4 regions of the Vibrio hyugaensis genome follow, and region 4 is predicted to be linked to each of the others. Evidence: predicted binding sites of a transcription regulator. Region 4 holds the regulator's gene; each other region holds the start of a gene.
What was found. Region 4 encodes CRP, which controls carbon source genes, mostly activating them, when cyclic AMP is high. Its sites were predicted from a motif close to TGTGANNNNNNTCACA; they were not measured.

Region 1 (8,063 bases), 490 kb from region 4:
CGATATTATTGTCATGGTGGCAGACATCAATGCCTACAGCCCAGCGATTCAGGCGGTGTTTGGCAATGCGCCGGGTGAGCGATTTATTCCTTACTCGATTTCAGACCGAACGGCCGACCAAGAAAGCCCAATTTTGGCGGCTTTCATGCAACTTGTTAATTTACCGAATACACGTTGCTTGGCTTCTGAATTACTTGAGTTGTTAGAAACGCCAGCGATTTTGAAGCGATTCGACTTAAGCGAAGATGATTTCCTTCAAGCTAAACAATGGGTGGAAGAATCTGGTATTCGCTGGGGGCTAGATAGCCATACGGGCAGCGAATTTGAACTGCCAGAAACACGCCAAAATACATGGCAATTTGGTATCCAGCGTATGTTGTTAGGTTACGCGATGCCAGAATCTGCCGGTTTGTTTGAAGCGCAAGAGGGTAGCCTCTCGCCATACAATGAAGTGCAAGGTATGGGCGCAGAACTTGCCGGTAAGTTAGCCCACTTTATTCAACAAATTAGCCAATATCGCCGCAAACTTTCCCATGTTCAGTCGATTGATGCATGGCGTGAAACCTTGGTGGCGATGTTGGATGACTTCTTCTCTGTTGAGCTAGAAGGGGAAATGGCGCTTAAGTCGATTCGAGATACCTTAAGCCAACTGAAAGAACAACTTACCGATGCGGCATTTGATGATGCCTTGTCGCCTTCTATTGTAAGCCAGTATCTACAAAACAAGCTGTCAGGAACACGGGTCAGCCAGCGCTTCCTTGCCGGGCAAGTGAACTTCTGTACTCTGATGCCGATGCGCTCGATCCCATTTAGAACCGTGTGTCTGCTGGGTATGAACGATGGGGTCTACCCGCGCTCAATGCCACCAGAAGGTTTTGACTTAATGACGGGTCGTACTAAACCGGGCGACCGTTCACGCCGAGACGATGACCGTTACCTATTCTTAGAAGCCATGTTGTCTGCGCAGCAAAGTTTGTACATCAGTTACGTTGGGCGCTCTATCCAAGATAACACCGAGCGCGTGCCGTCTGTTCTGGTATCGGAGTTGATGGAATATTGCCATCAGAACTACTGCTTAGTGGGCGATCAAGACCAGCCCGTCGATGACTCCGGAGATAAACTACTCAACGAGTTAGTAAACGTACATGCCATGGTGCCATTCAGCCCAAGTGCATTCCAAGGTTCTCACTCAAGCTATGCTAAGGAGTGGATTCCGGCCGCGTTGACCCAAAGCAATCAATCGCAAGGTCATGCGCGTGGCGAGTTTAACCGCGCATTGGATGATTACTTGCTTGGCGCAACCTTCCCAATCGAATTGGATTTGGTGGAATTACAACGCTTCTGGCGTTTACCAGTTCAGTATTTCTTTAACCGCCGTTTGAAAGTGATGTTCGAGCCGCCATTGCCTGTGATGGAAGATGATGAGCCCTTTGTATTAGGCGGCTTAGAAAGCTATCAAATGCGCGATGAGTTACTAGAAACCTTGCTCGAAACCGCCATTACTCAACCGTCCGCAAAAGCAGACGTGCTCAAGCACTTTATGAGTGAGCAACGTGCACAGGGCAAATTACCGGTTGGCGCATTTGGTGATATCGAGTTTGAAACCAACCGCGTGCAAGCTGAAGAGCTGGTGGATAAGTTGGCGTTCTTATCCGGTGCACCGCAAGACGATTTAGAAATCGACCTTACCTTCGATGTGCTTGGTGAAGGAAAAAATATCCGTCTAACCGGTTGGTTAACTCAATGCTATCAATCCGGTTTGATTCGCTACCGCAGTGGTAAAATTCGTGCGCAGGATTACCTTGCTGCATGGATTGATCATCTTGCTATGTCTGCCTCTGGTTATCCGAGAAAGACCCACGTTATTGGTTATGACCGCAAGGAAGGCGCGGTGCATTTAGTTTACCCAGCAATGGCAGACGCTGCGCAAGCGAAACAATTGCTTGCTGAATTAGTGCGTTTGTTTTTTGAAGGCATGACTAAGCCATTACCATATTTCCCGAAAACAGCACTGGCGTGTGTCGAGGCAGGCTTTAGTCGTGGCCACTGGGCTGATGACGAAGAGAAATCGCTGAAGAAAATGGCGGATGCATTCAATGATGGTTACCTGAGCCCAGGCGAAGGAAACAATGCGTATATTTCGCGTATTTGGTCTGCTTGGAATGATGAGCTTGCAGCAGAAGTTCGCACACTGACTGCATTGGTTCTTCAAGGCGCAAGATTGACGGCGATGGATGCTGAAAGTATACCCAAGTAACCTCAAGATGCTTGGTTCAGCGAGATTGACTTGGCTTGTAGGCGAGGCGATGATTTGAAGATCTAGTGGCTCTAAATTAAAAATCGTCAACGAAGTATACGAGCCAAGACAACTCGCCCTTCGGGAGCGTGTCACTGAAGCAATTTCATCGTCAAACAACTTGGAAAGAGCAATCTATTACACAGCGTTGTTTTCCTTGAACTTGAATCAGTGACAACGCTCTGAATCCTGTATCTTGAAGTCACTTGGGTATAAGAATAAGTTGGATTATTTAGATAAAGAAGAGAGTAGGGTGGCCGCCAGAAAATCATTATTTTTTGTAGGGCGTTCGCTGTACGGCCACAAGGTCAGAGGGACCATGATTCGTTTGAGTGTAGCCGCCTGAAAGGCTTGGCTTATCTCGTGAGGCGCATACTAACGGTACTCCGTAATGATAACCGTGAGTGAGATCCCACAAAGGTCTAAATATTCCAACCTATTAGACATATTAATAGAATTTTTAACGATAGATCACAGTTCGATCAGTCGATAATCCGGAGAGATTCAGCGTTATGGCGCAAATGTCAGTTCCAACTCCACTGCAAACCATGACTTTTCCGCTGCATGGTGCAAGGCTAATTGAAGCTTCGGCGGGTACGGGTAAAACCTTTACCATAGCGGGCTTGTATCTGCGACTCCTACTAGGGCATGGCACTGCCGATACGAAGCACCGCGTGCCGTTGACCGTGGATCAAATTCTGGTGGTGACCTTTACCGAAGCTGCAACGGCGGAGCTGCGTGATCGTATTCGTGCGCGTATTCACGACGCGAGGATCGCATTCGCTCGCGGGAAAAGCTCAGATCCTGTGATTCAGCCTTTGTTGGAAGAAATCGAAGATCATAAGCAAGCCGCTGAGATCCTTTTGCAAGCAGAGCGCCAAATGGATGAAGCCGCGGTGTACACCATTCACGGTTTCTGCCAACGCATGCTGACGCAAAACGCATTCGAATCCGGTAGCCGTTTCAATAATGAATTTGTAACGGACGAAAGCCACCTAAAAGCGCAAGTGGTTGCCGATTACTGGCGTCGTAACTTCTACCCTCTGCCATTCGCTTTGGCAGGAGAAGTACGCCAACTCTGGGGCTCGCCATCGGATCTGTTGTATGACATCAGCAATTACCTCACGGGCGCACCGCTAAGTCTCTCTGTTCCTGCAATGCAGGGGAGCCTTGCCGATTTGCATGAGCAAAACCTAAAGCAAATTGATGCTTTGAAAGCCCAGTGGCGTGATAACCAAGATGATTTCCTCGCGTTGATTTCTGATTCCGACGTCAACAAACGCAGCTACACCAAAAAGTCTTTACCGACGTGGCTAGAGGCGGTCAATACATGGGCTGCGACAGAAACCACGGGCTATGACTATCCAGATAAGCTGGAGAAGTTCGCGCAGAATGTGTTACTTGAGAAAACCCCGAAAGGCACTGCACCACAGCACCCTGTGTTTGAGGCGATTGAAGCCTTCCTTGCAAACCCAATCAGTTTAAAAGCGCCGCTATTGGCTCATGCGATTGAGCATTGTCGCGTGATGCTGGCAAAAGCAAAAAATCAGAAGCAATGGTTGTCATTTGATGACTTACTGACTCAGCTTTCTGCCTCGATTGACACCGATGAAACCGCACTACTGACAGAGCGCATTCGCACGCTTTATCCGGTTGCGATGATCGACGAATTCCAAGATACCGACCCACTGCAATACAGTATTTTCAGCCGCATTTATTTGGATAATCCTGAGTGTGGGTTATTTATGATCGGTGACCCGAAACAGGCGATTTACGGTTTCCGTGGCGCGGATATCTTTACCTACATCAAGGCTCGTAACCAAGTTAGTGCTCACTACACGCTTGGTACCAACTGGCGTTCAAGTGCCGATATGGTATTGGCAGTGAACCAGATTTTTGCTCTGCCAGATAGCCCGTTTATTTATGACTCCGACATTCCATTCCATTCTGTGGATTACAGCCCAAGCGCTGACAAACGCGTTTGGACCATGGGTGGTCAAAAGCAACCTGCACTGACTTATTGGCTGCAAGAAGCGGAAGATAAACCATTGCCAAAAGGTGAATACCTCACAACTATGGCAGAGGCGACAGCAAGCCAAATTCAAACCATTTTGACCGCAGCGCAACAAGGTCAAGCGTGCTTGGTTAATGGCGAAAAGCAGAAGCCAGTTAAAGCGGGCGACATTGCAGTATTGGTGCGAACGGGTAGCGAAGGTCGCATGGTCAAACAGGCGTTAGCAGACCAAGGCATTGCTAGTGTGTATTTGTCCAACCGCGATAGTGTGTTTACCAGTTCCGTCGCACAAGACTTACAGCGTTTGCTGCAAGCGGTATTAACGCCAGAAAACGACAGAGCATTACGCGCCAGCTTAGCATCAGAATTGTTCGCTCTGGATGCTGCCAGCTTAGACGCCCTCAACAACGACGAAACTGTGTGGGAAAATGCGGTTAACGAGTTCAAAGAATACCGTAAGCTTTGGGTGCAACGTGGTGTGCTACCTATGCTACGAGCAGTGATCAGCAAGCGCCATATTGCTGAACGTTTGTTGGAAGAAGGGGCGAGCTCACAAAGCGAAAACGGTGAGCGAGTGCTTACCGATCTGATGCACATTGGTGAGTTATTGCAGCAAGCCAGTAACGAATTAGACAGCGACCACGGTTTGCTGCGTTGGTTAGCGCAATCCATCAGCGATGCCGAGCACGGGCTAGGTGGCAGCGATGACCAAATTCAGCGTCTGGAATCAGAGCGTAACTTGGTGCAAATCGTCACCATTCACAAATCCAAAGGTCTGGAATATGACTTGGTCTTCCTACCATTTGTGTTTGGTTACCGAGAAGCAAGTGAAGCCAAATACTACGACGCTGAGAACGATCGTACCGTACTTGATATCACGGGTAACGATGCGTCGTTAAAACAGGCAGATAAAGAACGCCTCGCTGAAGACTTGCGCCTTATCTACGTAGCGCTAACGCGTGCCGTGTATGCCTGCTTTATTGGTGCTTCGCCGCTGCGCAATGGTCGCTCAACCAAAGAGCCAACCGGTGTGCATCACAGTGCGATTGGTTACTTGGTGCAAAATGGTCAAGAGGGTGGCATCAACGACCTGTTTGTGGGGCTGAAAAAGCAGCAAGAGAATCTCGATAACGTGGTGATTTGTGATCCTCCAAAGCAGCAAGACGAGATGTACGTTGCGGAGCAAACCGAGTTGGATGCACTGACAGCTAAAGAGCTGCAAAACCCAATTGATAGAAACTGGCGAATCACCAGTTATTCGGGTTTGGTTAAGCAAGGTTCTCATCATGCTGAACATGACGCCACGATTGAAATCACCGGCTTTGATATCGATTCTTCAGAAGAGCAAGATGAGGCGGAATTGGTTGAGCCAGAACGCTCTATCTTCAACTTCCCACGTGGTGCACGCCCGGGTACCTTCCTGCACAGCTTATTTGAGGAAATAGAGTTTACTCAACCTGCGACGACGGAAGAGAACACCCAAATCATCCTCGGTTTAATGGAAAGTGAGCAGCTTGATGAAGAGTGGCTGCCAATCCTGCAACAGTTGATTGATACCGTGCTGGCAACGCCTTTGGATAGCAAAGCACTGCTGCTCAATCAAAAAGGCCCGGCACAACGTTTGGTTGAGATGGAATTCTTATTACCGATTGAAGTGCTATCTGCACCAGCATTGAACCGCGTGATTCAACGTCATGATCCGCTGTCTGCCAAAGCGGGCGATCTGGGTTTCCAAACCGTGCAAGGCATGTTGAAAGGCTTTATTGACTTGGTGTTTGAGCATCAAGGCAAATACTACGTCCTCGACTGGAAATCGAATCACTTAGGTGATGATGTGTTCCATTATCATGGCGACGCGTTGAAGTCGGCGATGGCGGATCACCGCTACGATCTGCAATACCAAATCTACGCTTTGGCGCTGCATCGTTTCTTGCGCAGCAGATTGCCAAATTATGATTATGAACAGCACTTTGGCGGCGTTTATTACCTGTTCTTGCGTGGTATGGATGGGCAAAGTGAGCACGGTATTTTTTCTGCCAAGCCAACCTTCGAATTTTTACAAGAGATGGATCATTTGATTGATGGTCAAGCACCAGACACGCGATCCAGCGAATCCGGTCAGATGGAGTTAATTTGATGAAAACCAATGATCTTCTTTCTGCACAAAACAGCGCAATGGCAACGTCAGATCTATTGGTAACTTTAGAAACGTTAGCGAGTAAAGGTGCGATTCGCCAGTTGGATTTCCAGTTCGCGCGCTTTATCTATTCGCAAGTTGAGCAACAAGCGAACAGCCAAGAACTGGCATTTATTGCTGGCGTCGTCAGCAGTGAGTTAGGTAAAGGACACATCTGCTTGCCTCTGTTTGACAGCCAAGGGCAACCAGCGGACCTTGCCAGTAAGCTCGGTTTGTTTGGAGAGTCTGCGCTGACGCTTAATACTCAGCTGCAAGGCGTTAATTGGGTTGAGCTTCTGCAAGCGTCGCCTTTGGTTGGTGCGCAAGGTGAAGCCTTGCCAATGATGTTTGATGGCGAGCGTCTCTACTTGCACCGTTACTGGCACTATGAAGTGACGTTGGCGGACAAACTCAATCAACTCAGTGCGGCTGTAAACCTACAGCCTCAAGAGTTCACACGTTTGTCTGAGTTGCTGTATCATTTATTCGCTCGTCAGTACCACTTTCTGTTCAATGCATTAGCTAAATCGGCAGAGACAGGAACCAGCAACCAAGTGCTACGCCAGCAATTAGTCTGTGACCATTTGGATGTGGTCACTGTAGACAGTCTCGATTGGTCAGCCATTGATGCGGCAGTCTGCCAAGCGAAACAAGTTCACGATCTACAAGTGCTGGACAAGCTTGTACCGTTGTCAGCTTGTGTTAACTGGCAGAAGGTCGCGGCAGCGGTGGCTCTGACACGTCGTTTTGCGGTGATTTCCGGTGGTCCGGGTACGGGTAAAACCACCACGGTAACCAAGTTGCTTGCCGCGCTGATTGAGCAAGCAGGACAAGAGAAAAACCTCACCATCAAGCTGGTGGCACCGACAGGTAAAGCCGCAGCGCGTTTGACTGAGTCTATTGGTAAAGCGATTCAAGAGTTGCCAGTAGAGCCTGAGCTTAAAGCGAAAATTCCAACCGAGTCGAGCACTTTGCATCGACTACTGGGCGCGATCCCGAACAGTGCTGAGTTTCGCCACAACAAACAAAATCCGCTACACCTCGATATTTTAGTGGTGGATGAAGCTTCCATGGTCGATCTGCCGATGATGTACAAAGTCGTCGATGCGCTGCCAAAGCATGCACGTTTGATTCTACTGGGAGATAAAGACCAGTTGGCATCGGTAGAGGCAGGTGCGGTGCTAGGTGATATCTGTTCGTTCCACGCATTTGGCTTCGGAAAAGAGCAGGCGTCTGCGGTCGCGAAGTTAACAGGCTTTGACACCTTGGCGTACAGTACCAATAGTAATGCTTCGATTGCCGATAGTTTGTGCATGCTGCAAAAGAGTTACCGATTCGATGCCCGTTCTGGTATCGGTCAGCTAGCGAAAGCGGTCAACGCTGGCTCAGCCGCAAAAGTAGACGACGTTTGGAATCGTGATTTTGCTGATATCGAGCATTTCGCACTGAGCAGTCAAAACTACAATCAGATGATGCAGACTTTAGTTTCCGAATATGGTCGTTATTTAAAACGCATCGGACAGCAAGAGATTGACCAAAAGACAGGGGAGCCAGAAACGCTAACCCACAAAGCCAAA
Region 2 (8,063 bases), on a different replicon from region 4:
GTTCAAAAGTCTAGCGACGCGGCTATGGCAGCTCAAGAAGAAGCTGCACGTGCTAACGAGCGTATCGACAACATCGCTCAGTCTTACACTAAGTAAGATTTGATTCCGCGCTTTAACACCCGTTAAGGCGCGGTAATTTCTACAGGAACACCATTTTGCGCAGCAATCGCTGCTTTTGCTTTCGCATTCGTCATACCAAATTCATCTAACCACCAGTCCAATTCTTTTGGCACAACTAAGTGATCTTTCTCGCCATTGCTGCGAGTTAGCGGCTCGTGCGCTTCAACAAACACACTGCGGTCTGGTTCTAAAGCTACTTTGACTGGCTGATTGATAATTTGAACTTTTTCGCCACGACGCACTTTATCAAACAACCATTCGATGTCGTTTGGGTCCATGCGAATACAACCCGCGCTAACACGCATGCCAATGCCAAAGTCTTTATTGGTACCGTGGATTAAATATTCACCATGGCCATAAGCTAGGCGAAGGGCGAACATACCAAGTGGGTTATCTGGACCAGCGGGGACAACAGCCGGCAAATCAATACCTTTCGCTTTGTACTCAGCACGTATAGAAGATGGCGGCGTCCAAGTTGGGTTTGGTCGTTTCTGGCTGATGCTCGTTGTCATAACGGGTGTATCGCGACCAATTCGGCCAATCCCAACAGGGAACACATAAACAATGTCTTCTTTCGGTGGGAAGTAGTAAAGACGCAGTTCGGCTAAGTTAATCACAATGCCTTTGTGTGCGACCTCAGGAAGAATAAGTTGAGTTGGAATAGTGAGGACGTGCCCTTCTTTTGGAAGAAATGGGTCTACACCTTTGTTGGCCGCCATTAACGCAAGCATGCCCACATCATACTGCTTCGCAATATTAGCCATGGTCTCGCCCTGCACCACTACATGATTTTCCATGCGGCCGATCACGCGAGCCCCATCTTCCGGTAGTTGATACACTTTGGCGAATGATAATCCACTCACTAAAGACAGCGATATCGACAGCAGGGTGCGCTTTGCGATACTCATAGGACGCTTCTTGCTTGGCATCTCTCTCTATTCCTTGGCGTTTTTAAAGAGCCGTAAGGTTATCTCTCTTTCTACCTTGTGATCAACCATCGGCTTGTGATAATCCAGTAAATTAAAGCCGCTCCATAACCAAGGGCTATGAATGAATTTATTCGGTACCTCTTTTATTTCCGGTATCCAATGGCGAACAAAGATCCCATCTGAATCAAACTTTTCGCCTTGGCTTATCGGGTTAAATATACGGAAATAAGGTTGGCCGTCACACCCCGTTGACGCTGACCATTGCCAGCCACCATTGTTTGCCGCGAAATCACCATCCACCAGCTTACTCGTGAAGTACGCTTCCCCCCAGCGCCAGTCGATATGCAAATCCTTGGTCAGAAAGCTCGCGACAATCATGCGCAGACGATTGTGCATCCAGCCAATCGTGTTAAGTTGGCGCATAGCAGCATCAACAATAGGGTACCCTGTTGTGCCTGTTTTCCAGCGCTCGAAAGCTTGCTCATCGTAAGACCATTGGATCTTCTCTTCCCATGGAATGAAGCCCTTTCCTCTAACAAGCTTTGGCTCAAACACCAATAAGTGTTGGTAAAACTCTCGCCAGATGATTTCACTCAACCACGTTGCTTTACCTTCAGTTAGGTCAGGTAGAGGGTTCTCCGCATAAAGTCTTGCGATACATTGTCGTGGTGATAACGCACCAATAGCTAAGTAAGGAGACAGTTGGCTAGTACCATCTACCGCAGGGAGATCCCTTTCTGCTTGATAAGCGTCGCTGCGCTCCCGCGCAAACTCTCTCAACTGTTGAACAATGTCGCTGGTTGACACATGCCAGTGCTCACTAGACTCACGCGAATAAGAGAAAGTAACCTCGGCATGGTAACGATCGGCTTGAACCGATTTGAGCAAATCTTCAGACACCTCAGCTTGAGGCTCTGGTTTCGACACCATTGGCATCTGGAATTTGAGCAACCAAGCGCGTTTGAATGGCGTGAATACTTTGAAGTACTCACCCTGCTTGTTCAACACGGTCGTTGGTGCATGGACGCACTTGTCGTGGAAGGCTTCAAAGATGACTTCTCTTTCAGACAGAGCACTAGCAACTTCTCGATCCAACGCTTGCTCGTTCACCTCATAATGGATATTCGCCATAACTCTCGTCGCACCCAAAGACGTCGACCATCCCTCAATCACCTCAGTCACGTCAGCAAACTTGGGTACTTCTTTATATAAAAACGGGATGTTGAGTTCAGCAAGTTCTTCATCAAGATGCGCCAAGCGTCGTGCGATTAAATCCGCCTGCATCGGAGCCATATGATGTTCTTGCCATTGTTCCGGAGTTGAAACAAAACAGGCAACAACTGGTTGCCCTGAATCTAGCGCAGCCTTGAGTGCTGTGTGATCTAACGTTCTTAGGTCTCGTCGAAACCAAACCAGGATCATGTCGTCTCCTTACGAGGGGGATGTTAGCCAGCGAAGTGCACTTTCTCGATAACTTCAGAGAACTGAACTTGCTCTGGGAATTGCGTTTTAAGTGCAGTTAACGCTTCCACTTGTTTCATTGGCAATGCTTTGTTTGAGAAGAAGTGAATCTGCTGGTATCGAGTTACAACCTCGTGCTCGATAAGCCCAGATACATCTTCTACTTTATCAATCAAGGTAATGTGATAGCCCTGTTCGCATAATTTAGCCGCTTGAATCCAGCTTTCCGCGTCGCGAGCTTGTTCAAAACTGATCAACAAGCACTTACCTTTTGAAGAAGCCTTGTTCTCTGAATCGATGACCAAAGCAAGGCGTGCAATCAGACAAGTTTGAAACAACCCCAGTTGCAGTGTTCGCAATGAAGTCTTCACCAAGTCGATAGCTTCAAATACGGGGTTCGTCAGTTGGTCGATAACAATATCTAGCGGATATTCCTTTAGTACGCTGGCGAGAATGGTTTCTGCTTTGCCTCGATTAAGCTGCGATAACGCCTCTAACATGGCTCCGACTTCTTCTAAACGCTGTGCTTCTTGAGAAAAGTCGATGTCCGCTTCTTGTCCCAGCAAACCTTTGACTTTACCAATCGCGACACCTTTAGATAGCCAGCCTTGTATTTCTCGTATCGTATCCAAATCTTGCTGCCTGAATAATCGATGCCCTTTCTCCGTTCTTTGCGGTTGGATTAGGTTATAACGCCTTTGCCAAGCGCGAAGCGTAACGGGCTTAACACCCGTTAGCTCAGATATATCTCGAATGGCGTAGAGTTTTTCTTCTTGGCTACAATCCATAACGCAATCTCATCTCCTGTGGATACGGTTCTAAAAATTTTTGTTTCTGCAAGTACGCATCTGGGTACGTATTGAGATAGTGCTTAATAAGAGTTAACGGGGCAAGCAATGGTAACAACCCTGTGCGATAGTCACTAATCACTGTGGCAAGTTCCGCTTTCTCATCACTGGTTAATGAGCGCTTGAAGTAGCCTTGTAAATGCATCAGTACGTTCGTGTTGTTCTTGCGGCTCGCACGATTTTGTAGTGCTTTCATTAAACCCAAACGATATTCATTGTAGAAATCGTCGATTTCATAGTTCGCGACCTCCGCAACCAGTCGGCCTAGAGAGCGATAAGACTCTGGGTGGTGCGCCATCAGCGTTAACTTGTAACGTGAGTGAAAGTCGATGATCTTGCCACGCGTTGGTTCTCCCTCCATCGACTCATAAAAATCATTGAGGCAGTAAACTCGAGTAATGAAGTTCTCTTTCAATACTGGGTCATTCAAACGACCATCTTCTTCTACTGGCAACCACGGCATTTTTTCCATCAAGGTTTTGGTGTACAAGCCAATGCCTTCTTTCGCAGCACTGTTCTTACTGTAAACCTTCACACGCTCCATGCCGCAAGTCGGAGACTTCGCGCATACGATGTAACCGCACAGTTGCTCACCTTGAAGCTCGTTCACTTTGTTTTGCGAGTACGTCAGCATTTCATCGGTATGATCGTTTTCAGGATTTTTGGTTTCGACCAATGCAATGCGCTCTTCGTTACTGACTAGGCGAATGGTAGGACGTGGTACTGACATACCCACTCCAACCTCCGGACAAACCGGTACGAAGCTAAAATATCCATCCAGTTCTTTGGTTACAAAGTTGCTGATTTTATGCCCTGAGTCGAAACGTACACGCTCTCCTAGCACACAAGAACTGATACCTACTTTGATTGAAGATTCCATGATGACGCATCCCTATACAAAATGTTTTGTTGTATAACTTATAGCAATTCAAGTTGAATTGTACAAGAAAATAAATTGTACAACCTGATCGTTTTACCCAGAGATTCAGAGATTCGATCAATAAGAACTCAGAAAAATATTGTGCTTCGAAACGTTTTTTTGTGCACACAATCGACAATTCGCTCAAAAGCAAATCGATTGCCTTTTTGCTTTCAACAGATTTAGTTATCAACAGAATATTTAAACACTAAAACCGACCGTTTTGTGACTTAACTCTCAAGCCCCCTTTGTTCGTCCCGATATTATTGCCTCAACGAAAACGAACAAGTTCAACAGAATTGGTAATAGCATTCTATAATAGAGGCGTTTTACCAGAACAAAACTTTGGAGAGCACTTATGGCAACCCCACACATCAACGCACAACCAGGTGATTTCGCTGAAACAGTACTAATGCCAGGCGACCCGTTGCGCGCTAAATACATCGCAGAAACGTTTCTAGAAGATGTGAAACAGGTTTGTGACGTTCGCAACATGTTCGGCTTCACTGGCACTTACAAAGGCAAGAAGGTTTCTGTAATGGGCCACGGTATGGGTATCCCATCTTGCTGTATCTACGTACACGAGCTGATCGCGGAATACGGCGTGAAAAACGTTATCCGCGTAGGCAGCTGTGGTGCGGTACGTGACGACGTTAAACTAATGGACGTAGTTATCGGCATGGGTGCATCTACAGACTCAAAAGTTAACCGTATCCGTTTCAACAACCACGATTTCGCAGCAATCGCTGACTACGGTCTTCTAGAAGAAGCAGTTAACCAAGCGCGTGCTCAAGAAGTTCCAGTGAAAGTGGGTAACGTATTCTCTGCGGATCTGTTCTACACACCAGAAGCAGACCTGTTCGAGAAAATGGAAAAACTAGGCATCCTAGGTGTAGACATGGAAGCGGCGGGTATCTACGGCGTAGCCGCTGACCTAGGCGCTAAAGCACTGACTATTCTGACGGTTTCTGATCACATCATCCGTGGTGAAAAACTAAGCTCAGAAGAGCGTCAAAAGTCATTCAACGACATGATGAAAGTTGCACTAGAAACTGCAATCAACATCTAAGAAACAAATAAGTAGTAATTTGCAGCCAGTGCCTGACTGGCTGCCTGATTTATCCCGAGGGGGCGATTGTGTCTAACGGCGAACTGCCAAAAGACGCAGATGGGTTACAACTCAACTTTTGTAAAACATTGGCGTGTGACAACTTTGGATTGAGTGATGCGAAACGTTACGTATTGCAACATGCTAACCCTAAACGTCCGGCGATGGTATGCCGTGAATGTGGAGCTTTCCCCCCCTTACTTAACAATCGCGATGTAGTGAACGAGCTTCATCGCCTGCGACACGTTCACAGTGACGGGTTGCCTGCTTGTCGTAACGATGATTGCGACAACTTTGGACTTTCCGTCCACACTCACAAACACCTCTACCACGCTTTCGGGTACAGTGGCGATCGCCAACGTTACCGCTGCAAAGTGTGTCAAAGTACCTTTGTCGATAAATGGTCTGGTGCCAATAAAAAACTTCAGTTCCAAGAGAACTTGATGGGCCTGTTGTTTACCGGTTACTCGGTACGCGAGATCTGCCGTAAGCTCAGCATCAATCCAAAAACTTTTTACGATCATGTTGATCATATTGCTAGCCGTTGCCGCCGTAAACTGGCGACCATTGATGCGCGCTGGGTAAACCATGCCGAGCACTATGAATTAGCATCGAACTATGTTGCCTTGCAACCACACAGTAACAATGGTGTATATTGGATCGCATCAGGTGAAGCGCACTCTGGCTATATTCTGTGTCAACATGTGAACTACTCTTCTAACGATGATGCCGTCGCAACACTCGATCATAATCCTTATGATGAAGTGTCACGTTTTGTGTCTCAGGAATACACTGCCGAGGCAAGTGAAGCACCCGGTGAGCCTTCGAAGAAACTTCGTGAGCGCATCGATCAGAAATATCAAACCATTCTGGCGCGCGGCAACGTAGAGGACCCACTGGGCAACCTTTCGATATTCCATTATCCGTCAAAAGGTGCGTTAATTCGTCCACCTTACACGTCTTATGCCCACTATCTACACGTATTAGATATGTGTTGCCCAGAAAAACGTGTCTCGATTTACATGCCTCAAGATCCCCTGCTCCGCTCTGCCGCGTTGAGCGTGTGTTTATCTCGCATTCAAGAGAAAAACGTAGACTTGATGTATGTTGAAGAAGACGCTAGCTGGGATATGGCCGCACCCTTTGGCAAAGTGGATATTGCTTACATGAGTTGGTGGCGCGATCGCTGGGCGATTTCACATCAATACGAAGCGAACAAGGGCATTTGTTACTTAGCTGGCGACAATAACGAACCTGAATCTTGGTTCAATGTAGCCACTACACGTCACATTCAATTCTATCAAAACCGTTTTCAGCTTCTGTTTGAGAGCTTCATCAACGAGCCACGTCGCAAATTAAGACCTGCTGGGATATTACCTCTTTTAGATATATTCAGAGCTTGGCATAATTTGTGCTATCAAGATAAGCAAGGGCTTACCGCCGCTCAGAGACTGAAAGTAACGGACGCACCTCTGACGATCAAACAACTGCTGTCGTAACTATTTAACACTTTGCTCATTTAAATGTGGAAAATAGATGCTGGCAACGGTATATATTACGGTACCCAATACTTTATTGGTGTAGCATTCTTTCTACACCTGAGATGATAGTCGCATCTAACCACATAATATTTAGGTGTAAATTCCAGTTCGATAGTCATGGATGTGAACGTTGGATAAAAGCCAAATTCAGCTAGAAGCAGAGCTAAACGCCCTCGATGGCCAGATAAAATCTGATCCGGAACGCGCATTTCGAATCGCCGAACAATGCAGAATTCGTGCGGAGCAAATCCTGTTTGTGGATGGCGAAATCCGTGCGTTGATCATTATGGCTCACGCTTGTTGGTGTAGCATGGATTACCGCCACGGGCTCAAGCTGGTCAAAGATGCCTACAGCCTTCAAATTCAACTCGATACCGACGATCATTTACCCGAAATTCTTCATCTCTTCGCTCTACAATACTGGGGACAAGCCAAATACTACTCAGCCCAACAATACTGGATAAATGCGTTAGAACAATCCGCTTTAGTTGATGACATTGAAATCCAAATCGAAGCCCTTATTGGTCTTGGTAACGTATGGCGTATCACAAACGAGCATAAGCTTGCCGCTTCCACTCACGAATTAGCGGTGCAAGTGGCAAACAGCGTCCGTATTGCGTGGCTAGAAGGCAAAGCTCGAATCCTACTCGCATGGGATTATTACTTGCTGAATAACTTCGTTGAAATGTTAACGGTGTTAGAAGGTGCTACCGAGGTACTCCGCGACCATGATGACAATACATGGCAAGCAGAAATATGGGATTTCAAGGGGCTTGCACTACTAGGGTTAGAACGCCTCGATGCAGCAGAAGAAGCCACTCAAAAAGCGCATCAACTCGCGATTGAACAAGACTTAACTTGGATGAAAGCACACTCTTTCATCAGCCGAGCTCGGCTCGAATTGCTGCGAAAAAACACCGAAAGTGCAGCAACTCTGCTGCAATCTGCAGAGCAATCTGCCATGAGCTTTGATAATGGTGAACTACTTAGCCAAATCTGCTTTCAACAATCTCGTGTAGCAGAAGAACAAGGTGATTATGAAGGCGCTTTCCAAGCTTTCCAAAAATACCGCAGATATGCCCTCAAGATGCTCAAGGAGCAAACTCATCGAGTGAGCATGGATAAAGCTCGCGGTTC
Region 3 (8,063 bases), 410 kb from region 4:
TCCACTGCGTTACCCGCAGAAGACGCCAATACTTGGTTCATGTCCGTTAGGATTGCCGTTGTCTTCGTTCCTGCACCGTTTGCTACCGCAACGATAGATTTTGCTAGCTCTTCAGATGCTTCGTAAGTTGGCATGAATGCGCCAGAGCCTACTTTTACGTCCATTACTAGAGATTCAAGACCTGCAGCAAGCTTCTTCGATAAAATCGACGCCGTGATCAGAGAGATGTTGTCTACTGTCGCTGTGATGTCGCGAGTCGCGTAAACGCGCTTATCCGCTGGTGCTAGGTCACCCGTTTGACCGATGATCGCCACACCTGCGTCTTTAGTGACTTGACCAAACACGTCGTTTGTCGGCGTGATGTTATAGCCAGGAATAGACTCAAGCTTATCCAGCGTACCGCCAGTGTGGCCAAGACCACGACCAGAGATCATAGGTACGAAACCACCACATGCAGCCACCATTGGACCAAGCATTAGAGAAGTCACGTCACCCACACCACCAGTAGAGTGCTTATCGACAATTGGACCACCAAAATTCATGTGGCTCCAATCGATAACCATACCTGAATCACGCATTGCACACGTTAGTGCGATACGCTCTGGCATCGTCATTTCATTGAAGAAGATTGTCATAGCAAAAGCGGCGATCTGGCCTTCAGATACACTGTTGTTTGCTACGCCTTGAATAAAGAAGTTGATTTCGTCGGCTGTTAGAACTTCGCCGTCACGTTTTTTACGAATGATTTCTTGTGGTAAATACATTAGTGCCTCCCAAGCTCATAATGAGCCATGGTAAAAGTAGGATAGAAGAGGTTTGGTAGCACCAAAGCTGGTGCTACCGTTCAGACGCTTTTTTTGGAATTAGTACGCTGTTGGATCAGCGACTTGGTCCGATACTTCTAATGTATTTAGTAGGTTTGTTAGCAGGCTAGATGCACCGAAACGGTAGTGACGAGCATCAACCCAGTTGTCACCAAGGATTTCATCAGCCATTGCTAAGTATGCCGCTGCATCTTCAGCAGTACGCACACCACCTGCTGGTTTGAAACCAACAGATTCTGCAACACCCATATCACGAATAACTTCAAGCATCATGCGAGCGTATTCTGGTGTTGCGTTTACTGGCACTTTACCAGTTGAAGTTTTAATGAAGTCAGCACCTGCTTCGATACAGATTTGAGATGCTTTCTTGATTAGCGCTTCTTCTTTTAGTTCACCTGTCTCGATGATCACTTTAAGAAGGATATCACCACAAGCTTCTTTACATTGCTTAACTAGTTCGAAGCCCACTTTCTCGTTACCCGCCATTAGAGCGCGGTATGGGAAAACTACATCTACTTCGTCTGCACCGTAAGCAACAGCCGCTTTTGTTTCAGCAACAGCGATGTCGATATCGTCGTTACCGTGTGGGAAGTTCGTTACAGTCGCAATGCGAACTTCTGGCGTACCTTGCTCACGAAGTGTCTTCTTAGCAATAGGAATAAAGCGAGGGTAAATACAGATTGCAGCTGTGTTGCCTACTGCAGTTTTCGCGTCATGACATAGCGAGATCACTTTTGCATCAGTGTCATCATCATTTAGCGTAGTAAGGTCCATAAGTTTCAGTGCACGTAGCGCTGCTGCTTTTAAATCGCTCATTTCTATCTCCGATCAATATTCAAAAAATTCACTACTCAGCTTCACATCACTTCTCTAACTATAATCAATAAGTAGAGACAGCGTGAGATTTTAGCTAAGCAGTCTATTAATGAACGGACTTGGTTCCCTGAAGACTCGGCATATACTGCGAAAAATCATATACCAATTGCTATCCTTGTCACCGCACAGTACCAGTTTGGCCTATGGCACAACAATCTATGATTGCGGTGTCTTTAATATCACATCACACAATAAAACGCTTGTGGGAACTGATATTGGAGGGCAATTCATTTGCCCATCGAGCATGTAATATTCACTCTGTGATTAAGTGGTTATCAGAACCACCATTTCATGATCACTACATTATAGAGTTTCACCGCAAAACTGTAGCACCAAATAGAGCGCAAACGGTTTGTATCTCAAAATTTCCCAGCCCCTATTCCATCGACTGCGTAAGCGAATTGCATCGACCTACATACGATAAAATTTTCAGGCCTGAAAAACGAAAAATGCCCCGCAGCAATTTCTTGCTACAGGGCATGATTTAAAACGGCGTCTATATATTAAGAACCGATTCTAATTATAGTGCTGCAAGGCTAAGGCAGAAGCCTGCAATAGTCGCTGCCATTAGGTTAGACAACGTACCAGCAAGAACTGCTTTAATACCCATGCGAGCGATATCTGAACGACGGTTTGGTGCAAGACTACCTAGACCACCAAGTAGAATCGCGATAGAAGAAAGGTTCGCGAAGCCACATAGTGCGAATGAGATGATAGCTGTTGTCTTAGCAGACATTACTTCACCAGTTGCTGCAACAACTTGAGCGCCTTCACCTAGGTAAGGTGTGAAGTTCAAGTATGCAACGAATTCGTTGATTACTAGTTTCTGACCGATGAATGAACCAGCAACAACTGCTTCGTCCCATGGAACACCGATTAGGAATGCTAGTGGAGAGAACGCGTAACCTAGGATAAGTTCTAGTGTTAGTTCAGGCATACCGAACCAACCACCGATGCCACCTAGCATACCGTTAACCAGAGCAATCAGACCAACGAATGCGATTAGCATTGCACCTACGTTTAGCGCAAGTTGTAGACCAGAAGCCGCACCGCCCGCTGCTGCGTCGATTACGTTAGCTGGTTTGTCGTCGCCACCGTCCATTGCTTCTTCGATATCTTCGTGAGGCTGGTCAGTCTCTGGGTGAAGAATCTTAGCGAATAGTAGACCACCTGGTGCTGCCATGAATGATGCTGCTACTAGGTATTCTAGTGGAACACCCATAGATGCGTAACCTGCTAGTACACCACCAGCAACAGACGCTAGACCACCACACATTACCGCGAATAGCTCAGATTGAGTCATTTTTGGAACAAACGGGCGAACAACTAGAGGCGCTTCTGTTTGACCTACGAAAATGTTAGCAGCTGCTGACATTGATTCCGCACGAGATGTGCCAAGCGCTTTCTGTAGTGCACCACCAAGAATCTTGATAACCCACTGCATAACGCCAATGTAGTAAAGAACTGAAATCAGTGCAGAGAAGAAGATCAGTGTAGGAAGAACGCGGAATGCGAAGATGAAGCCGCCGCCGCCGAATACTTCGAACATCTTGTCTGAAACAAGACCACCGAATAGGAAAGATGAACCATCGTTACCGTAGTTGATAACGTTAGATACACCAGTAGAGAAACCGTTTAGTAGATCACGGCCCCAAGGTACGTAAAGAACAAATGCACCTAGGATAAATTGGATAGCAAATGCGCCACCCACAGTTCTAAAGTTGATAGCTTTTCGGTTATTAGAAAATGCAAATGCAATAGCAAGAAGCACTACCATACCGACTAGGCTCATAAACAGGCTCATAGTTTATGACTTCCTTATAAGTTATTTATTGGCGTGTTACAAAATGGAGCTATAAAGCGGGGGCAATTATACTCATCCCGAATCAATTAAAGTAATGCCACCCTCACACTTTCTTATAAGATTCATCATTGATTCACTCCCGTTTGTGAGTTATCTCACAATAAGAAGGAAAACGTTTTCGCTTTTAAACACCATCTTTAGATTTTATTCACATATAGAGAAGGCAGAATTGCTATTTTCCCACAGCTGAGACGCAATCGATTGCTTGTTTTCTATATGCAACGCAGACAGCTCATTTAAGACATAAATGAGTTTTGAAGGGTGATTCGGTTCGCCCTGATAGCCAAGTATAGGCATATCTGGAGCATCGGTTTCGAGTACAAGATGTTGCAGTGGTAACCTTTGAATCGCGTCGCGTGTTTTGTTCGCTCTTGGGTAGGTAATCGTCCCTCCGACTCCGATAAGAAAACCTAATCGAACCCATTCCATCGCCTGCTGATAACTGCCAGAGAAAGCATGCAACACACCACCTTTCGGCAACTTAGCGGCTTTGACCATTTGGATGAGACGATTGTGTGCTTTTCGGCTGTGTAAAATAACGGGTAGTTCGAATCGTTTTGCCAGTTCGAACTGTAATTTGAGCGCCTGCTCTTGAAGCTCGGCGGGAACCTCGATAGCAAAGTCTAAACCACACTCCCCTATCGCAACGCATTGTCGGTTGCGTGAGGAAAGCAGCGATTCTAGCTCAGGAACAAACTGCTCAAACTCTTGTTGTAGAAAATAGGGATGAAAACCCAGCGCGTAATAAAGGTGAGAGTATTGATTGGCCAGCTCTTGAATACGAGCCCAGTTACTCGGCCCGATAGACGGAATCAAGATACGCTCTACCCCTTGTTTACGAGCGAGGTCGACTTGGTGAGCAAAATCCTGTTGAAAGACGTCAAAGTCAAAATGGCAGTGGGTATCAAACAGTTTCATTGTTTGCTTTCTCTTGCTCTGCTTTTTTAGCAGACTCGTCTTCATGAACTGGGTCTTGTTTATACGGCACACAACTGCGCTTTTGATCTGGTGTCAGACCCATTTCTTTGCACCAATCGTCATAGCGTTTGAGTCCTTTCTTAAACCAGTTCATCACACACCCTTTTTAGCTAATAGAATTCGCGTTGCGCCAAATAAAAAGCCGCCGTTAGCTAAGTGTATAGCTAACGGCGGCTTATGATCTAGTACGCGATATAAAGCGAGTTAGATTCGATTAGTGCTCACGAGTCGCACGGAAATCGATATCAGGGAAACGCTCACGCGCTAGGTTTAAGTTAACCATGGTTGGTGCGATATACGTTAGGTTGTCGCCACCATCCAACGCTAGGTTAGTTTGGTTCTTACGTTGGAACTCATCCAGTTTCTTCGCATCACCACACTCAACCCAACGCGCCGTTGCCACGTTAACGCCTTCGTAGATTGCTTCAACGTTGTATTCTGACTTCAAGCGAGCCACAACCACGTCAAACTGAAGCACACCAACCGCACCAACGATCAAATCGTTGTTTTGTAGTGGACGGAATACCTGTACCGCACCTTCTTCAGACAACTGAACCAAGCCTTTTAGTAGCTGCTTCTGTTTCAATGGATCTTTTAGACGAATACGACGGAACAGTTCTGGTGCGAAGTTTGGAATACCTGAGAACTTCAACGCTTCACCTTGAGTGAACGTATCACCAATTTGAATCGTACCGTGGTTGTGAAGACCAATGATGTCACCCGCGTAAGCGTGTTCTGCACGAGAGCGGTCACCCGCCATGAAGGTAACCGCATCCGAGATACTCACTTGCTTGCCTAGACGAACGTGGTTCATCTTCATGCCTTGTGTGTAAGTACCCGAAACGATACGCATAAATGCGATACGGTCGCGGTGTTTTGGATCCATGTTTGCTTGAATTTTGAATACAAAACCTGAGAACTTGTCTTCTGTCGCTTCAACATCACGTTCAACCGCTTGACGAGTCTTCGGTGCTGGAGCCCATTCAGTCAGACCTTCTAGCATATGATCTACACCGAAGTTACCTAGTGCTGTACCGAAGTAAACTGGCGTTAGCTCACCCGTTAGGAACGCTTCTTGGTCAAACTCAGGGCAAGCGCCCATAACAAGTTCAAGTTCTTCACGAACGCTTGCGGCTAGGCTTTCACCTACTTTCTCGTCAAGCTCAGGGTTATCTAGGCCTTTGATGATGCGAACTTCTTGGATCTCATGGCCGTGGCCAGATTCGTACAGAATCGTTTCGTCACGGTGAATGTGGTAAACGCCTTTAAACTCTTTACCACAGCCAATTGGCCACGTGATTGGCGCACACATCATGCCCAATTCGTTTTCAACCTCATCCAATACTTCCATTGGGTCACGAACGTCACGGTCAAGTTTGTTCATGAAAGTTACGATTGGTGTGTCGCGCAGACGAGTAACTTCCATCAACTTACGAGTACGATCCTCGACACCTTTCGCCGCATCGATAACCATCAAGCACGAGTCAACCGCCGTAAGTGTGCGGTATGTATCTTCCGAGAAGTCTTCGTGTCCAGGAGTATCAAGTAGGTTAACCAGACAATCGTTGAAAGGAAACTGCATGACAGACGTGGTTACCGAGATACCACGTTCCTTTTCCATTTCCATCCAGTCTGATTTTGCGTGTTGTGCGTTACCACGACCTTTAACCGTACCTGCTTTTTGGATTGCGTTTCCGAATAACAGTACTTTTTCAGTAATGGTGGTTTTACCCGCATCCGGGTGAGAAATAATAGCGAACGTTCTACGCTTAGAAACTTCGCCTAAAAAAAGGGGATTTGACATTAGTTAATCTTCTAAGTTACTTTCATGCTCACAAAATGGGCAAGCATATCTACTATTCGATATTGTGCGGTATTCTCGCTTATTATCGCTATGCTAGCAAACTGGAAAGACATGAACTCAATTTGCTCGGTTCATCCCCCCTTTCCCTAGGGCTCACATTCCCTAGCGCCAACAATGGAAAACTAGCTCCACACAAAGAGATGTAAAAAATTCAAAAAATTATTATTACATATTCAAAAGCCTCGAAGTCAGATACGCATTTATAGCATAAGTCTTGATGAGGTAATTCGTAATGACTAAAAACTAAATCAAAAATAAGTAACTCATAATGATGGCATCTTCTTTGCCATTGCCCGTTTTGGCTGGGTAATAATTGTAACGACGATCCACTTCATTAAAGCCCGCTTGTTCATAAATATGAATAGCTGGATGGTTACTTTCACGCACTTCCAACCAAGCGCTCTCTGCTTTTGCTTGTTCACAGTATTCAAGGAAAGCATCCAAAAGCTTCTGACCTAGGCCTTTTCCTTGTTGGTGCGGTGCTATCGCGATGTTGAGTAAGGTCACTTCACCCACAATATTCTGCGCATAAAAGTAACCCAATACTTGATGATCTTCCGTCATCACATGATGACAAGCACCTCGACTCGATAAATCTCGAACCAGTGATTCAGCCCAAGGGTGGGAATGTGCTTGCTGCTCAATTTGCCAAACTTGATCTAAGTGTTTAGCTTCCATCGGCGTAATTTGAATCGTCACGCTTTTGCTCCGTTACGAATACGAACAGATCTGCTGCCACAAGGCGCGACGTTGTTCGTTGTTGCCATCAATATCTTTCAGTAGTGGGGAGGTCAGTTGTTTTGCATTAACGTTTGCATCTACTTCACACCCAGCAAACCATACCCACTCCAACTCGTGCTCGCCTAAAGAAGATACTCGGCTCGGTTCTAAATACAGCGCATCGGCGAGCGAGAGCTGAATGCTCTTCAATACACGCTCAAACATCAAAGCTGTCTCGTTTTCAGGACACATTGGCGATACCAATAGGAGTTTACAAGAACTTTGCAAATCCAATAATGGCGACTGATAGCCTTCCAATCTTTCTGGGTGAGTCAGCTCCCATGTGCTGATCCCCATTTCATGTAAATATTGTTTCTCGTTAATTGACATCTTTTGTCACCTATTTGAACGAGGCAATCCTACCAAAATTTCGCATTTAAAGTCAGAGGTGTTATGAAGCTTTTCCAATCATTCGCAATCACATTGCTCATCGCGACCACCAGCTTTACTACTTTTGCTAAGGATAGCAACGATGGTTGGGAGCTGATCGCTGAAAAAACCGTAAACTTCCAAACGGAAACTGATACGGTTGAGCCAAATGGTCTTTTCAAAAATCGTAAATTCAGCAAGATTAAAATCAAGTGTACTCAAGGCACCATGAGCATCAAGAACATGAAAGTGACCATGACTGATGGCAGTGAAAAAAAACTCAAGACCATGGTCGGCACCTTAACCAAGGGCATGTCGACGCGCGCATGGACTCTACCAGGCTCTGAAGATGCTAAATTTAAGCGTCTGGATATGGAATATAAAAGCTGGGGTAACATGACTCTGAATGCCGCAGGTATGAGCAAAAAAGCCAAAATCGAGGTTTGGGGCAAAAAACGTATCCAAGAGCAAGATTAATCCACGTTTTCTCTTTGCGCATCGACAACAA
Region 4 (8,063 bases):
GTTTGCCTTGGTCATCAGGCGATTGCACAGGTGTTTGGAGGGGAAGTGGTACGTGCTCGACAAGTGATGCACGGTAAGACATCACCGATTCGTCACAATGGTCGCAGTGTGTTTAAAAACCTCAATAACCCGCTCACGGTAACCCGCTACCACTCTCTTGTGGTGAAAAACGGTACGTTACCAAAGGTGTTTGAATTGACCGCGTGGACTGAGTTGCCTGACGGAACCATGGATGAAATCATGGGTTATCAGCATAAAACCCTGCCAATTGATGCAGTACAGTTTCATCCTGAATCAATTAAGACAGAACAAGGCCACGAACTACTCGCAAACTTTCTTGCGCGTAAAACGATCTGATCGCGATCACTTTTCTTAACAAATTCTTCATATTTTGCGCCTGAGAAGGGGAATGCAAAACTATGCGTTCTGCCAATTAGGTAGGGCCTATTCATTTTTCTCATTTCTTTCTGAACCTTGTCATGCATGGTTTTTATAAAAAATCGCTTCTCTATTTGCGTTTCTTGGTGCATAAATAATCATAGATAGTGAGTATGAGGTGTTACGCTCGCATACGAAAAGAATAAATCACTATTGAAATGGTTAATCAAATGTAAATACAATGCCGTATTAGCTTAAATGCAAAACATTATTTGCTGGCAAAGAGTGCTGGTTAAATTCGCTTATCTGCTAGGCATGCGGTATCAAGAAGGAATGTGCAATGACAACGGAAAACAAAGTAGAGCGCGGTTTATTCGATGAGGTAATGGTACCTTGCTATAACCCGATGGAAATGATCCCTGTAAAAGGTGAAGGTTCACGTATTTGGGATCAGAACGGAAATGAATACATCGACTTTGCTGGTGGTATTGCGGTGAGCTGTCTTGGTCATTGTCACCCAGTTATGGTGAACGCATTGACTGAGCAAGGTAACAAGCTTTGGCACCTAAGTAATGTTATGACTAACGAGCCAGCACTGCGATTGGCGAAGAAGTTAACAGAAGTCAGCTTTGCTGAGCGCGTGTTCTTCGCTAACTCTGGCGCAGAAGCAAACGAAGCGGCACTAAAACTGGCGCGCCGTTATGCAGCAGACGTTCATGGTACTGAGAAATCTGAAATCATCGCATTCAAACAAGGTTTCCACGGTCGTACTTTCTTCACCGTAACGGTAGGCGGCCAAGCGGCTTACTCTGACGGTTTCGGTCCTAAGCCAGGCGACGTAACGCACCTCCCTTACAATGATATCGAAGCGCTGCAAGCACATATGTCTGATCGCACTTGTGCGGTGATGATGGAGCCTCTACAAGGTGAGGGCGGCATCATTCCACCAACACCTGAATTCGCTCAAGCGGTTCGCGAGCTGTGTGACAAGCACAACGCACTACTGATCTTCGATGAAGTTCAAACGGGTAATGGTCGTACTGGTCACTTCTACGCATACCAAGGTTTAGGCATTACGCCAGACATCCTAAGCACTGCGAAATCATTAGGCGGCGGTTTCCCTATCGGTGCCATGCTGACGACAGAGAAACTGTCTGAACACATGAAAGTCGGTACGCACGGTTCGACATACGGCGGTAACCCGCTAGCATGTGCCGTTGCCGAAGCGGTCGTTAATGAAGTGACTAAACCAGAAGTATTGGCTGGTGTACTAGAGCGTGAAGCGATGTTCCGTGAGGGTCTAAATAAGATCAACGCGAAATACAACATCTTCTCTGAAGTGCGCGGTAAAGGTCTACTGCTTGGTGCTGCACTGAACGAAGAGTGGCAAGGTCGTGCGCGTGACGTACTGGTTGCTGCGGGTAAACAAGGTCTCATGGTATTGGTTGCGGGTGCCAATGTCGTACGTTTCACACCATCACTCGTTATCACACAACAAGAAATCGAAGAAGGTTTGGCGAAGCTGGACAAAGCGATCGCAACACTGGTCTAAGCGCGGTCCCCGTTTATCGTCAACCTAGAAACCCCCATCAAGGATCTCTGATGGGGGTATTGTTCCTACAATATAGTTAGGATCTTCTTGCATCTGGAGGGAGTATTGATGCTAGTAGTTCGCCCTATCGCAATGTCGGATTATGACGCGCTGCACACTTGTGCGGTTGAGTCTGGTCATGGGTTTACATCTCTACCGGTTAACGAAGAACTGTTAACCAATCGAATTAAACATTCAGAGTACAGTTTTGGCAAACCAGATGTGTATGAAGCCGGTGATGAAGGCTACCTGATGGTGGGCTTTGAGTCTGAAACTGGTGAAGTCGCAGGTACCACAGGCATTGAAGCTTCGATCGGCTGGGATGTGCCTTTCTATTCTTACCACATCAGTAAAGTGGTGCACTCGTCACCAAAGCTTGGCGTAAACAACGTGGTTAAGCTGCTGACGTTTGGTAACAACTACACGGGTAACAGCGAAATCTGTACCTTGTTCCTACGCGAGAAATTCCGTGGTGGCTTGAACGGGCGTCTGATGTCTAAGTGTCGTTTCTTAATGATGGCAGAGCACCCAGAACGCTTCTCGGAAACTATCTTTGCTGAAATGCGTGGTGTTTCTGATGACCAGGGCAACTCACCATTCTGGCAATGGCTTCAAGAGCATTTCTTCTCTATCGATTTCACGCTTGCGGATTACCTAACCGGTATCGGTAAGAAAGGTTTTATCGCTGATTTGATGCCGAAATTGCCAATCTACATCAACTTGCTAAGCCCAGAAGCACAAGCCGTAATAGGTAAGGTGCACGATAACACGCGTCCTGCTCTGAAGCTGCTTGAGCGCGAAGGTTTTACTAACCGTGGTTACGTCGACATCTTCGATGGTGGCCCAACGGTGGAGTGTGACCTACGCAATATCGAATCGGTACGTCACTCGTTCCGTGCCCAAGTCAAAATCTCTGAGCATACCAGTACACAAGACTTCTTGATGTGTAACTCATCATTCGAGAACTTCCGTGCTGCAGCTGCAAAAGCGGCTTACGACGCTGAAACGCAAAGCGTTGTATTGGCTCCTGAACTTGCTGATGCGCTTTTGGTTGAGGAAGGGGATTTTGTTCGCCTTCTTCCGCAGTAACTGACGACAGAATTTAAGGATAGAAACAATGACACATTGGATTGCAGGTGAATGGGTACAAGGTCAGGGTGAAGGATTTACGTCTCTGTCGCCGTACAACCAAGAAGTGATATGGCAAGGCAACGGTGCAACGGCAGAACAAGTGAACCAAGCGGTTTCGGCGGCACGTGAAGCGTTTGTTGATTGGAAGAAGCGCCCATTTGCAGAGCGAGAAGCGATCGTGCTGGCTTTTGCTGAAAAAGTAAAAGAGAACAGCGAAAAAATCGCCGAAGTGATTGCCAAAGAAACCGGTAAGCCGATTTGGGAAACACGCACCGAAGCGGCAGCAATGGCAGGTAAAATTGCGATTTCCATCCGTGCTTACCACGACCGTACGGGTGAAGCTGCACGTGAAGCCGCAGGCAACCAAATTGTATTGCGCCACCGCCCACTGGGTGTGATGGCGGTATTCGGTCCTTATAACTTCCCAGGTCACTTGCCAAATGGCCATATTGTGCCAGCACTACTTGCTGGTAACACCGTTGTCTTTAAACCGTCTGAGCAAACGCCATGGACGGGTGAACTCGCTATGAAGCTGTGGGAAGAGGTCGGTCTACCAAAAGGTGTGATTAATCTCGTCCAAGGCGCGAAAGAAACCGGCATTGCGCTTGCGGATGCGAAAGGCATTGATGGCGTGCTGTTCACCGGTAGTGCAAACACAGGTCATGTTCTGCATCGTCAGTTTGCTGGTCAGCCGGGCAAAATGCTGGCGCTTGAAATGGGTGGCAATAACCCGATGGTTATCTCGGATAACTACGGCGACCTAGATGCGACGGTTTATACCATCATCCAATCGGCTTTCATCAGTGCAGGTCAGCGCTGTACTTGTGCACGTCGTCTTTACATTCCATTTGGCGACAAGGGTGATGCCGTCATTACTAAGCTGGTGGAAGCGACACTCAATATTAGAGTCGGCCAACCATTTGCAGAACCTGCGCCATTTATGGGACCACAGATTTCGGTCGCGGCAGCTAAATTCATTCTGGATGCACAAGCAAACCTACAAGCACTTGGTGGAGAAAGCTTGATTGAAGCGAAAGCAGGCGAAGCGGCGTTTGTTTCTCCAGGAATTATTGATGTGACGAACATTGCTGAACTGCCAGATGAAGAGTACTTCGGTCCACTTCTGCAAGTAGTGCGCTACGAAGGGCTAGAGAAAGCGGTAGAACTGGCTAACGATACACGCTTTGGCCTTTCTGCGGGTCTGGTTTCAACCGACGACCAAGAGTGGGAATACTTCGTGGACCACATTCGTGCCGGCATCGTGAACCGCAATCGCCAGCTAACGGGCGCAAGTGGTGACGCACCATTTGGTGGTCCGGGTGCGTCGGGTAACCTACGTCCAAGTGCTTACTACGCAGCAGACTACTGTGCGTATCCAATGGCATCAATGGAAGGACAAGAGGCGGTCTTGCCTGCCACATTGAGTCCGGGTGTAAGCCTGTAATAGAGAAAACGAAGCGGTGACAAAGTATCGCCGCTTCTCTCTGCCGGAGCTATTTACCAAGTTAGGATTCTGGTAAGCGCGCTGGCAAACGCCAAAGGCGAGCTTAAGACTCTCCAGTGCGTGTTGACTGACTGGCACTTATGCCACACATACCGTCACAGGTTGATGACCGCTCGTTCGTGATTCTGGACAGCCTCCGGGCTGTGAACGAGCGGTCAACTTCTCTTACCCCTAACTCTACATTGCATAACAAGGAGTCGTTATGACGCCCGATGTGTTATTTGAATCGCTATGGCAAGACTACATTAAACGTCTTTGTCCTTCCGCTGCTAAAGTCCATCAACTTCTTCAAGAAGATGAGCCTCTGATTAATGACCATATTGCTCTACGTACGTTTAATGTCGATCCCCTAGGCATTGAAACGTTAGCGAAGCCATTCTTGGCGGTGGGCTACAAAGCCTGTGGTGACTACGTATTTGAAAGCAAAAAGCTGGTAGCAAAACATTTTGAGCACCCAGATCCAAAACAACCAAAAGTCTTCATCAGTGAATTGAAAGTGGATGAGTGCTCACCAGAGCTACAAGCCATTGTTCATAAATTGGTAGAGCAGGTTGATGCTTCTAAACTGACAGGCAGTGACTTCTTATACGGCGGACGTTTGTGGAACCTCGGCTATGCTGACTTCCAAACCTTGGCGAAAGAGAGTGAATACGCTTCTTGGCTTGCTGCGCACGGTTACGGAGCTAACCACTTCACAGTGAGCGTTAATCAACTCAACCAGCATCAAGAAGTGAAGCAAGTGAACGACTACCTACGCACTGCTGGTTTCACCATCAACGAGAATGGCGGTGAAGTAAAAGGCACGCCAGAGGTGCTACTAGAGCAATCATCGACCATGGCAGACAAAGTGCCAGTGACCTTTACTGAAGGCGTTGAGGTGATTCCTGGAGGCTTCTACGAGTTTGCTAAGCGCTATCCAATGGATAACGGTGAGTTGTACCCAGGATTTGTGGCTGCATCGGCAGATAAGATCTTCGAAAGCACCAACGGTTAATAGATACGAGAACGGGCTATGCCCTATGAATTCGGAAACGCTTCGCCTCGGGAGGCTTTAACTCTCGGAATCTGAGAGGGCTATATCTCGAAGGACGAAGTCCGCTCTCGGAACGCAGTGTTCCCAATTCTCGGCTCTTTGTTTTCCGTTCCCTATTCTCAGCTCTTAAAAACAAAAAAGCCACCAAACTTGCATTTGGTGGCTTTTAAATTTTTTAAACGTTAATCGAGATTAACGAGTTCCGTAAACAACGATAGTTTTACCGTGCGCAGAAATTAGGTTCTGCTCTTCTAGCATCTTCAAGATACGACCTACTGTTTCACGAGAACAGCCAACGATTTGGCCGATTTCTTGACGAGTGATCTTGATTTGCATGCCGTCTGGGTGCGTCATCGCATCTGGCTGTTTAGCAAGGTTCAGAAGAGTCTGAGCGATACGACCAGTTACGTCTAGGAACGCTAGGTCACCCACTTTTTGGCTAGTAACTTGTAGACGACGAGCCATTTGCGCAGAAAGACGCATTAGGATGTCTGGGTTAACTTGGATAAGTTGACGGAATTTCTTGAAAGAAATCTCAGCCACTTCACAAGGAGATTTAGCGCGAACCCAAGCTGTACGCTCTTGGTCTTCTTCGAATAGACCAAGTTCACCAATGAAGTCGCCCTGGTTTAGGTAAGAAAGGATCATTTCCTTACCTTCTTCGTCTTTGATAAGAACCGCAACAGAACCTTTAACGATGTAGTACAAAGTCTCTGCTTTTTCGCCCGCGTGAATTAGCGTGCTTTTTGATGGGTACTTATGAATATGACAGTGTGAAAGAAACCACTCTAATGTTGGGTCGGTTTGAGGTTTACCTAGAACCATAATATCTCACTTCCTCTGCAGGGTACGCTTGCGCTATCCATATTTTAGCTAAGCCTGAATTGGCCTACTAGAATAAGAGCACTTTTTATATGCTGCAAGCTCTCTTGTGTTTCGGTTAGAAATAGTATCCTTTTTCGAAAACGATTTCTTGATTTTAATCGTGCCATCATTGAGATTTTGTAAGCAAAACTGTGCACATGATCACGGTATGAAAAGTAAACACTACGATGGCAAGGTTTTTAGCCAATTTTCCCTGTTTCGATAAGTTGCTGCAGAATCGGCCTTACTATGAGCTCCATTGCAAAGCTCATCTTACCGCCCGGTACCACAATAGTATTGTGGCGAGACATGAATGAGCCATCAATCATTGCCAGTAAATAAGGAAAGTCGACATTCTTTATGCCGCGAAGGCGTATGACAACAAAACTCTCATCTAAACTTGGGATGCCTTTGGCATTGAGTGGGTTGGATGTATCGACCGTTGGGACACGCTGAAAGTTGATGTGCGTTCGAGAGAACTGCGGGGTGATGTAGTTTAGGTAGTCATCCATTGAGCGCACGATCGAATCCATGACCGCTTCTCTTGAGTGGCCACGATCGCGCGTGTCACGGACGAACTTTTGAATCCATTCTAAGTTGACGATTGGCACCATGCCAATTAGAAAGTCGACGTGACGTGCCACATTGACATCGCCATCCACCACGCCACCATGCAAGCCTTCGTAGAACAAGACATCACTGTTTTCTGGCAGATCTTGCCAAGGTGTAAAGGTGCCCGGCATTTGGTTATATGGGACCGCTTCATCAAAGGTGTGCAGATAACGGCGCACGCTGCCAGTGCCATCTTCACCAAACTGACGAAAGAACTCTTCTAACCCCGGAAAGTCATTGGCTTGTGGACCAAAGTAACTGATGTGTTTGCCTTGCTCGCGGGCTTTACGGATTTCGACGTCCATTTCTGGACGAGTAAAACGGTGAAAGCTATCGCCTTCGACCCATGCAGGTTTGACGTTCATCATATTGAACATCTTGCGGAAGGCTTCAGATGTAGTGGTGGTACCGGCACCGGATGAACCAGTAACCGCAATGATTGGATGTTTAGCTGACATGACAAACCTTGTCGAAAATTACTTACCTGTAAAGTGCAGCATGCGTATGCTGCACGGTCGATAACCCACTATAGCACGTAACAAGCCCTTGTCATCGAGTGGGGTACGGTAAAATGTGAAGGGTCTAAAACTTTGCTTTTAATTGAATATCTACTGTTTCATGCAGCTCAGAAAAGACGATGAGTGCTTCACCTTTTTCTAATTGGTATTTGACCTGATCGATTTTACTTTGCAGTGAAACTTCGACCGAGCCATAGTCGGTGCCTTCACGTAGTACGAATTCACGAATCAAATTTTCCAGCGTTTCTGGCGCGATGTCTTGCCAAGGGATGACCATAAATACCTCAAACTTTTATGATGTTTAAGCGCGCCTTGGGTTGGAGTCTGGCGCGCCTAAGTAGTTTACTGTGTTCGTGGCACGGATACAGCAGAAAGGTACTCCGCAGCGATACTTTCGTAATAAGCAGGTAGGGCTTCTTCTAACCAAAACTT

Region 1: the regulator CRP is predicted to act here: its motif matches at 2,696-2,711, upstream of recB (exodeoxyribonuclease V subunit beta).
Region 2: the regulator CRP is predicted to act here: its motif matches at 4,502-4,517, upstream of deoD (purine-nucleoside phosphorylase).
Region 3: the regulator CRP is predicted to act here: its motif matches at 3,649-3,664, upstream of C1S74_RS14385 (NupC/NupG family nucleoside CNT transporter).

The regions. Positions count from the first base shown of each region.
Region 1 is NZ_CP025794.1:2,992,382-3,000,444, forward strand. It holds gene recC (exodeoxyribonuclease V subunit gamma) at 1-2,257, shown strand, start outside; gene recB (exodeoxyribonuclease V subunit beta) at 2,809-6,447, shown strand; gene recD (exodeoxyribonuclease V subunit alpha) at 6,447-8,063, shown strand, end outside.
Region 2 is NZ_CP025795.1:1,811,318-1,819,380, forward strand. It holds gene C1S74_RS25045 (Lpp/OprI family alanine-zipper lipoprotein) at 1-96, shown strand, start outside; gene C1S74_RS25050 (L,D-transpeptidase family protein) at 123-1,049, opposite strand; gene phrB (deoxyribodipyrimidine photo-lyase) at 1,056-2,471, opposite strand; gene C1S74_RS25060 (MerR family transcriptional regulator) at 2,495-3,298, opposite strand; gene C1S74_RS25065 (YbgA family protein) at 3,288-4,238, opposite strand; gene deoD (purine-nucleoside phosphorylase) at 4,636-5,346, shown strand; gene C1S74_RS25080 (lactate dehydrogenase) at 5,415-6,884, shown strand; gene C1S74_RS25085 (hypothetical protein) at 7,057-8,063, shown strand, end outside.
Region 3 is NZ_CP025794.1:2,908,736-2,916,798, reverse strand. It holds gene deoA (thymidine phosphorylase) at 1-764, opposite strand, end outside; gene deoC (deoxyribose-phosphate aldolase) at 864-1,640, opposite strand; gene C1S74_RS14385 (NupC/NupG family nucleoside CNT transporter) at 2,221-3,504, opposite strand; gene C1S74_RS14380 (TatD family hydrolase) at 3,709-4,482, opposite strand; gene C1S74_RS26425 (DUF5363 family protein) at 4,469-4,636, opposite strand; gene prfC (peptide chain release factor 3) at 4,757-6,346, opposite strand; gene rimI (ribosomal protein S18-alanine N-acetyltransferase) at 6,650-7,105, opposite strand; gene C1S74_RS14365 (DNA polymerase III subunit psi) at 7,118-7,516, opposite strand; gene C1S74_RS14360 (hypothetical protein) at 7,580-8,032, shown strand.
Region 4 is NZ_CP025794.1:2,500,848-2,508,910, forward strand. It holds gene C1S74_RS12370 (aminodeoxychorismate/anthranilate synthase component II) at 1-357, shown strand, start outside; gene C1S74_RS12375 (aspartate aminotransferase family protein) at 719-1,930, shown strand; gene astA (arginine N-succinyltransferase) at 2,039-3,058, shown strand; gene astD (succinylglutamate-semialdehyde dehydrogenase) at 3,087-4,544, shown strand; gene C1S74_RS12390 (DUF1338 domain-containing protein) at 4,807-5,598, shown strand; gene crp (cAMP-activated global transcriptional regulator CRP) at 5,830-6,462, opposite strand; gene C1S74_RS12400 (phosphoribulokinase) at 6,702-7,571, opposite strand; gene C1S74_RS12405 (YheU family protein) at 7,696-7,908, opposite strand; gene C1S74_RS12410 (hydrolase) at 7,974-8,063, opposite strand, start outside.